DNA from 4 places in the Blautia sp. HCP3S3_H10_2 genome. Region 1 is predicted to be linked to each of the others. Evidence: riboswitches for the same ligand, from Rfam matches in the RefSeq annotation. Region 1 holds a riboswitch; each other region holds the start of a gene.
What was found. Region 1 has a riboswitch for cobalamin ahead of ACTQWB_RS05035 (hypothetical protein). Riboswitches for the same ligand answer to the same signal wherever they lie in the genome.
Positions count from the first base shown of each region.

Region 2: linked by a shared signal. The riboswitch ahead of ACTQWB_RS08550 (sirohydrochlorin cobaltochelatase) and the one ahead of ACTQWB_RS05035 (hypothetical protein) in region 1 are both predicted to bind cobalamin.
Region 3: linked by a shared signal. The riboswitch ahead of ACTQWB_RS13240 (cysteine-rich small domain-containing protein) and the one ahead of ACTQWB_RS05035 (hypothetical protein) in region 1 are both predicted to bind cobalamin.
Region 4: linked by a shared signal. The riboswitch ahead of ACTQWB_RS03225 (ABC transporter substrate-binding protein) and the one ahead of ACTQWB_RS05035 (hypothetical protein) in region 1 are both predicted to bind cobalamin.

Region 1 covers NZ_JBQKCL010000004.1:36,051-38,250, reverse strand. The annotation lists gene ACTQWB_RS05035 (hypothetical protein) at 1-1,116, opposite strand, end outside; cobalamin riboswitch at 1,326-1,517, opposite strand; gene ACTQWB_RS05030 (VanW family protein) at 1,572-2,200, opposite strand, start outside.
Region 2 covers NZ_JBQKCL010000006.1:145,215-147,414, reverse strand. The annotation lists gene ACTQWB_RS08555 (Ig-like domain-containing protein) at 1-410, shown strand, start outside; cobalamin riboswitch at 669-841, shown strand; gene ACTQWB_RS08550 (sirohydrochlorin cobaltochelatase) at 1,031-2,200, shown strand, end outside.
Region 3 covers NZ_JBQKCL010000012.1:21,801-24,000, reverse strand. The annotation lists gene ACTQWB_RS13255 (phosphatase) at 1-500, shown strand, start outside; partial or broken gene ACTQWB_RS13250 (DUF6783 domain-containing protein) at 454-591, opposite strand; partial or broken gene ACTQWB_RS13245 (DUF6783 domain-containing protein) at 529-672, shown strand; gene ACTQWB_RS13240 (cysteine-rich small domain-containing protein) at 707-994, opposite strand; cobalamin riboswitch at 1,325-1,512, opposite strand; gene ACTQWB_RS13235 (GDSL-type esterase/lipase family protein) at 1,651-2,200, opposite strand, start outside.
Region 4 covers NZ_JBQKCL010000002.1:290,876-293,075, forward strand. The annotation lists gene ACTQWB_RS03220 (FecCD family ABC transporter permease) at 1-112, opposite strand, end outside; gene ACTQWB_RS03225 (ABC transporter substrate-binding protein) at 151-1,248, opposite strand; cobalamin riboswitch at 1,352-1,562, opposite strand; gene ACTQWB_RS03230 (sirohydrochlorin cobaltochelatase) at 1,684-2,200, opposite strand, start outside.

The DNA.
Region 1 (2,200 bases):
CTCTACCGGAATCTCATAGGTATACTTACCGTCAGCATTTACTACATATGGAACCCATTTCGAGGAATCTGCTGCGGCAGCTTCTTCCTTTGTTCCAAGAAAGAGATAATCGTATCCTGTACCGCTTAAAGTAAGGACAGCAGTCATTTTGCCATTCTTGGAAGTAAGCACACAGTTTACTACACGGAACATGGTTGCGCTGGAATTTACAGTTACGTTATAAATTCCGCTGTCGCATACGTTACCGGCTGGTTTAACAGCAGGGGTTGGGGTAGCGGTTGGTGCCGGAGCTGGGGTCTCGCTTGGAACTGGTGTAACCGTTGGTGTGGGTGCCTTATTGCCTGGAATTGTAATGGTAAATTCTCCGCCTTTGGAATACTGATACCATACGCCGCCCTCTTTTTTACGGATGGCTACCTGATATTTCTGGTCTTCTTCTGTGGAAGGAACTGCAAATTCAAAGGTATAGCCCTCTCCTGTAGGAGTTCCTACACATACATTTTCTGGATCGCTTTTTGCATCTTCCACGCTTCCGAGATAGATGGCATCGTATTTGTCTGTAGCGGTTACGATAGTAACAATTGTTTTGTCTCCCTCGTGTCTTGCAGAAGAGCTTGCAATCTTAAACATACCAAGGGCGCCGGAATCATCTGGCTTATCAATTGTGATGTCCGATCCGTCTGGTTTTACATCTGCTTTTGTTGTGTCATCTGTCTTTCCGGTTTCTTCTTTGGAATCGGATTTTTCGGAAGTTTTGGTATCCTTTGCCTCTTCCTTTTTCTCTTCTACCGGAGTTACAGTTGCTTCCGGTGTCTGCTCTGGTTCCTGATCCGCTTCTGCTGCAGGAGTCTGCTCCGGAGCTGGTGTTTCGGAAGGGATTTCCTTTGCCGGCTCTTCCGTAGCCGGTGCTTCCTCTGAAGAGGCTGTATTAGAAGTATCTTCAGAAGCAGTTTTCTGATCATCCATGTCCGCAGCTTTTTCCTCTGCAGCTGGTGTAGGGGTAGTTGTAATCAGCACATTTACATCCTCTCCCTCTGCCTGTGTGAGCACAGCCGGAGTGATCGTCATTGCTACAGAAAGAAACAGTGCCAGAAAGCGTTTTGAATTTCTTTTCATTTTTCTCCCTCGATTCTTTATAGTTCATTTATATGGTTCTGAATAAATCCAGGCAGTTTCTTGTAAAGAAGCTCATCTGTATACATCAGAAAATTCCAACGGAATATTTTATTACACAAAAATGCCTGCTCCAAACAAAGAAGCAGGCACTAAAATTTAAATATTCTGCAGTCAGATATATCATGAGAATGAAGTGCTTTCTTCGGAAGCTTTCATTAACGGATTCAGCAGGTTTCCTGGCTTACAGATCATTACGGAATCTAACCTTCTCAGTAAAATACAAATGGCACGAACAGATTCCATTCCCTGTTTACAGTGACCGGATCGCTCAGGACTTTCACCTGATTCCCTCTTAGCCTGCAGTCTATTCCTGCAAAGGCACTGAAAACGGATTTATTCAATTCATTTCATTATAGCAGACTGCTTTGTCGAAATCAATAGATTGACCTGGCAAATTATTGTTTATATTGGCTGTAGCCAACTTCTTCCTTGCGAAGAAGGGTACCTTCCTCATCATAGACGCTGCGATAGGTCCGGCAAATATTGGCATCTGAATGTTCGGTAGTGATCTCCACCCGGTTGTTATCTGTTTTCGTACCGTAGATGGATACTGTCACTGCTTCTTCTTTCTCATCGTAGGAAGCGGTGATCTTAACCGGATATGCACTGTTATTCTGGAAACGGAAATCCTGTCCGCCCCATACTACTGCTGCATCCAGTCCATCCTCCACATAATCGATCCGCGCCGCGTGATTATGGCGCTCCACAATAGCCAGATCTGACTGGAGACATGCCATATATAAAGTGGTAGAAATCTGGCAGATTCCGCCTCCGATATCCTGGGCATGCTCACCGCCAACGATCACAGTGGCTTCCCGGTATCCTCTTTCCTCTGTTCGTGGTCCAAGGGTATCGTTATAGGAAAAAATCTGTCCGGGCTGAAGCTCTACCCCGTCACATGCTTCCACAGCCAGTTTCAGGTTGGCTACACGGTTATCTGTTCCTCCGCCGTATGTGGTATAAGTACCAAGCAGGTTCAGGTAAGGAAGGGCTTCAATTTCTTCTGTGGACACATCTGGTAAAG
Region 2 (2,200 bases), on a different contig from region 1:
GGAAATCCAGCAATACCAAGGTTGCAACTGTAAATGCAAATGGTGTTGTAACCATGAAGAAGAAAGCTGGCGGAAAGAGCGTTGTTATCACAGCAACCGCAAAAGACGGCAGCAAGGTATATGGATCCATTAAGCTGACCTGCACCAAAGGTTATGTTAAGAAGCTTGCGATTTCCGGAAATAAGACCGTAAAAGCTGGTAAGAGCCTGAAACTGAAAGCAAAGGTGACTGCAACCAAGAATGCAAATAAAAAGGTTGCATGGAGCTCCAGCAATACCAAGCTTGCAACGGTATCTTCCAATGGTGTTGTAAAAACATTCAAAGGAAAGAAAGGTACAGTGAAGATTACTGTCAGATCTCTTGACGGAACAAACAAGAAAGCAACAATCACAATTAAAATTAAAAAATAATAAGGGACGATGGATGATTAAGAAGTCCTGAGTGAGAAAAATGGTCTGTAACCTGTTGATGGGTTGCAGATCATTTTTTTAGACTATGTTAGATGAAAAAAGTGCCACATTTTGGCGTATAAAAGTTGTATATTTGCCAGTTACTTATTTAAAAGATAAAATGTAGAAATTTGACCCTAATTCATAAAAAATACATAATTTATTCAAAAAAAATACATAAAAATATGGTATCTATTAACTATCCGAGTCGAATATGTATAATGGTTATAGCGCGAAGGTTGCATCATGGACATGATGCGCAAAAGAGAATCTGGTGTGAATCCGGAACGATGCCGTCACTGTGTAAGGGAGCTGCTTCAGAGCCCACCAAAAAGGGAAGGGGGAGCAGTGTTGATCGAAGTCAGGAGAACTGCCTTGGCGTGGAATCTTAGGTCTGCGGTACACAGAACCTGTATTCTCATAGCAATACATAGAAGTCCTGTTTTCAGGAGATGTGTTTATGAGGAAGGTGCAGCTGCAGAAATGTGGCTGCTTTTTATGTTTATACATAAAAGGCCCTGTAGGGCGGGATCCTTATGCATGATTCAATCCGGAAATACAGGAAAAAAGAGGAAAAAGAAATGAAAAGAAAAACTTTATTAGCACTGCTTCTTGCAACTTCCATGGCTGCAAGCATGACTGTAGCAACAGGATCTGTTGCATTTGCAGAGACAGAAGAAGCAACTGAGGAGACAGCAGATGACGCTGAGGCTACTGACGATGCTGAGGCAGCAGATGATGCAGAAGCAACAGATGATACTGCTGATGCAGACAAGGAAGCAGCAGATAAAGTTGCAGCTCTTATTGATGCCATCTATGTTCAGGAAAGAAATGACGACACAGATGCACAGTGCAAAGAAGCAAAAGAAGCATGGGATGCTCTTACAGATGCACAGAAAGAGCTGGTAGAAGGCGAAGAAGCAAGCCCAGAGTATTTCGGACGTGACACAGGTGATGCTTCCAAAGATGATCCTCGTAACCAGGATGAGATCGGTGAGAATGAGCTTCTTGTAGTAAGCTTTGGTACTTCCTTCAATGACAGCCGTGCAGAGGACATCAAAGGAATCGAGGATAAACTTGCAGATGCATTCCCGGATTGGTCTGTAAGAAGAGCATTTACCGCTCAGATCATCATCAACCATGTACAGGCAAGAGATGATGAGGCAATTGATAACATGCAGCAGGCACTTGACCGTGCAGTAGCAAACGGTGTTAAGAATCTGGTTGTTCAGCCTACACACCTTATGCATGGCGCTGAGTACGATGAGATGGTAGAAGCTATTGATGAGTATAAAGATAAATTTGAGTCTGTAGCAATCGCTGAGCCAATGCTTGGTGAGGTTGGAGATGACGCTACTGTTATCAACGATGACAAGGCTGCTGTTGCACAGGCAATCACAGATGAAGCTGTAAAAGAAGCTGGATATGACAGCATGGAAGCAGCTGCAGAAGATGGAACAGCATTTGTATTCATGGGACATGGAACTTCTCATGTAGCAAATGTTACTTATGACCAGATGCAGACACAGATGAATGAGCTTGGTTTCACAAACGCATTTATCGGTACTGTAGAAGGTGAGCCAGAGGATACTGCTTGTGAGGAAGTTATCAATAAAGTAAAAGATGCCGGATTCAAGAAAGTTGTTCTTCGTCCGTTGATGGTTGTTGCTGGTGACCATGCAAACAACGATATGGCTGGTGATGATGACGATTCCTGGAAGAGCATGTTCGAGGCTTCTGGAGATTTCGAC
Region 3 (2,200 bases), on a different contig from region 1:
GAATCGAACTGAACATTCTTGATATTAATGGAACGGTAGATCTAAACCAGGAACTGCTTGATAAATTAGACTATGCCATTGCCAGCATGCATTATCAGAATTTCCGTCCCCTGACCTGTGAGGGAAATACCACAGCTTTTCTTAATGTAATGAAAAATCCTGTAGTAAAAATTCTTGGACACATTGACAATACCCAGTATGACTTAGATTATGAAACAATCATAAAAGCTACCAGTGACAATGGAGTTATCCTGGAAATCAACGAAGCCTCCCTTGCGCCATATGGATACCGGGGTGATACCCGTGCTAACTGCGCACAAATTCTGAAATACTGTCGCAAATACCTGGTTCCTATCGTGTTATCCAGTGACAGTCACGGCGTGGGACACATCGGTGATTTTACTTATGCAGCTGATTTTGTTCACGAAGCAATGTTTCCGGAAAGCCTGATTCTCAATAATCAGATTCCGAAATTGAAAATGATGTTAAGCATACGCTAGAGTATGTTTGAAAAAGGCTTTCTGCAAGATGTGCGTCACAATTTGTGGGAGATTTTGTCTGATTGAGGGAAGCGTAGCGGGCTACGCTGACTGAAAGAGGGCAAAATATACCGCAAAGTGGGGCGTGCAGATTGCAGGAATGATTTTTCAAACAGGCTCTAGAGTGTGTTAAAAAAGGCTTTCTGCAAGATGCACACTCTGGTGCACTACTCTTCTCTTACTTTTTTCATAAGGTCTGCCAGCTCCTGATATTTGCCGGTCACATAGCCATAATTTTTCCGTTTGTGAGGGAGCTGGCAATTGGTGCAGTCTTTAAAACCTTTTTCATTGTAGCGGAAATTTCCACCGCACTTATCTCCCAATGCATAAAGCGGGCAATAACAGAAAAGGCAGTTAAAATCTTCCGAATCCGCCCCTTTATGGCAGGGGAAAAACTCACATTTCTTATGACTGAAATAAGAATACTCTTTATCTTCCCAATATTTTTTTTCCATAATTTTCTTCTCCTTCTATCGGGTTCCAACATTTTGCCGGAACCCAAGCTTATAAAAAGGTAAAAAAATAACCGCTTACGCGGTCTCACATTCTCATAATATTTCAAATCATCACTTCTAAGAGGGAGCGATGCTACTCCGGGGTAGAATATGATCCGTTCATATATACGCGGAGGGAACGGTTTCATCCGAAGTAGTATCGCCTGCCATTTAATCTGTATAATTCTTCTGAACAGGCGATATTCCATAAAAAATGTCCACTCATAAAAGCGGACAACATCTCAGGGCTGCGGATTCCCTAAAACTGGTTGTTACACTTTCATCGGAAGTTTAACCTCGCCATACCAAGCAGGTTTCCTGGCTCCAGGATCATCGCTTCATCTCCCCTTCTCATGCAGCTGCACAATGGACTCTGAGACTCGCTCCTCTGTTACAGTGACCGGATCACTCAGGTTTCTCACCTGATTCCCTCTTTCTGCCAGCTCATAGCTGTCAGCACTTAATATGTTCAATATGGAATTATACTGACATCATAGTACCACCGGTCACTGCTTCTGTCAACCCTTCACAGGAAATTTTTGTTATTTTTTTATCACGATTCAATCACAAATTTAAATTCCACCCTCTAAGCAAAATTTAGTCTTACAAATTGAAATTCACTTTTGTATTTCTGTAATTTCTCTTATTTTAGAGATCAGCACATTTGCGGTCTTTTCATGTGATTTATGTCCCGGATGCTGTCTCGATCCGAATTCACCAGCAAAAGTATCCGGAAGTTTTACAAATTCCACTTTCTCATCCTTTGATTTTTCTTTATAGTTCCGGACTGCTTCTTCCAATACAGGCAAGATTACATCTCCAAGCATTCCGTAGCACCATATAATATAGCTTTTGGGGTTACAGGCTCTTATTTTTTTCAAAAACTCCTCTGCTGCACGTTCCACTTTTTCCAGATTCTTCGCGCCCATACCATCATTGGTTCCCAGATTTACAATAATTACATCTGGCTGGAATTTCTGAAAATCCCATTTTTCAAAGGCTCCCAGATGCTCATTTTGTGTTCCGTTTAGAAGGCCGCACACTTGATCATAATATAAGGGAATCGCCTGCTGTTCATTGCCTTCCCAGGAACAGAAAATACCCCAGCCGCTCTGGCTTATGCAGTTATACACAGCGCCAAGTTCTTTTGCCACCATATAAGCATAA
Region 4 (2,200 bases), on a different contig from region 1:
GATCTGCATTTCCAAATGTAACAGCTGCCAGTATGGAAAAAATCAGAAATGCTATAAGTCCAATAAGGGCTGTGGCATATATCGAAGAACGAAAAATTTTATCTTTTTTCACTGTTTTTTCCTCAATCAATATCCGTTACCAGACAAAGTTTAGTCAATTGTAACGTCAGGATATAATCCCTTTGCAAATGTCTCTACTCCGTCCTGGGTACGTGTTGCACTTGCATACATTTCGCTGAGCATGATCGGGTATACACGGCCGTTCTTTACAGCGTCAAGGCTCTGAAGTGCCTCGTCATCCTGGATAACTGCCATCTGGCTTTCCAGAACGCTCTGTGGGTCATCACCAGCGTATGGCATGTATACAACAAAGATTACATCCGGGTTTGCAGCAATGATATCCTCTTTTCCAACAGCAGAGGCATCCGGATTTGCAAGAGTGGCGCCTAACTTGGTTACCATATCTCCGCCAAGGCTGATTGCGCCATAGTTTGTGATATCCTCACCCAGTGGCTCCAGAACCATTACGGTAGGCTTCTCTTCTACGTCTTTTGTAGCCTCAAGTGTATTGTCGATAACTGCTTTAATGTCATCTATGATTGCTTCCGCTTTATCCTGCACGTCGAAGATTTTACCAAGGTTCAGGATATCTGTATATTCGTTTTCCAGGGTTCTCTCACCGCCTGGACGGGTATTGGAGTTATAGTAGGTGTTGCAGCCTTTGTCGATCCAGTTGGTTACATTTCCAAGGTTCTTATCAGAAAACAGAGAACTCCAGGAAAGGATCATATCTGGCTCCAGCATAGTAACAGTTTCAAGAGATGGGGTAAATTCATCAAGATAATTTGTTTTAGAAAATGCTTCTTTGAGAGCATCCGGAACTTCATTATCAAGACCAGCTGTTGCTACAAGACGGTCCTCAAGACCAAGTGCAAGCATTGTCTCGATGCTACCCTGGTATACAGCGATAACCTTTTCCGGTGCTTTTTCATAGGTGGTTTCGATTTCGTTTCCATCGTAATCATAGGTTGTGATGGTCAAAGGATACTCTGTTCTGGTCTCTCCTTCAGAAGCTGCATCTGCGTTCTCCTCAGAAGCATCTGTGGTTTCCTCTGCAGGCTGATTGTCCTCCTTGATGGTCTCGGAGTCAGCACGCTCTGCTGCATAAACTGCAGGTGATACGGACATAGTCATAGCAGCTGCCATCATCATAGCCATGATTCTTGTGGTTAAAACTTTGTTTTTCATTTCTTTTCCTCTCTTTTCGTTTGTTTTCTGTAACCGAAAAGATGGGGCTTCAAAAAGCGTCACTGCTGGCAGTGACTTAAAAGGCACTTTTTACGGAAGCTCCTTCTCTTACCCTTGTCAAGCAGGTTTCCTGGCTCACAGGTCCCAGAGCCTTTTTCAAATAAACTCTAGCAGCATGGCTTTCCTTCTCACGCATATGCGCAATGGTTTCTTTAAGCCTGCCTTCCTGTATACAGTGGCCGCAACCGTTCAGGTCTTACACCTGATTCCCTCTCACAGCAGAATTGCTGTTCACTTAACTGGTATTCAATTACTTCAACAGTCTAGCATATCTCTTCTTTAAAAACAACAAAATAATTCGCTGATTAAATAAATTGTCAACTATTTATCAATTCTCATTTATTTCCGTGAGCAACGAACCAATCGTGTTTCTTATCATTTTGCTTTTTTTACATGCTCTACAAACAAATTTCGAATACTCTTGTATTCGCCAAGACCTTTCAAAACAGTTTCTACCTGATAGCCTTTTGCCCCAATGATATTTTTCCAGGAATCTTCTTCCTCTCCTGCCATGTCGTTCTTGGCATGGTCACCGGCAACGATCATAAATGGCGCGATCATTACTTTCTTTGGAGCAGATTTTTCCAACTTTTTCAAAACCTGTTCCATTCCCGGGTAAGCCTCCACGGTACCAACGATCACATTTTCATAACCCATGTCCTTGAATCTGTAATCTAAGGCTGCATAAACGGTATTTGCATAATGTTCCGTTCCATGCCCCATAAGTACCAGTGCTGTTTCCTCATCCTTTACCAGAAGTGCGTCTGTGATTGCTTTTACCACATATTCATTGTCCTCTTCTGTGGTAAGCAGCGGATCTCCGAATTTCACAGACTGGAAACGATCGGCATATGCCAGAACATCCGCTTTCATCAGATCATTCTCTACGCCA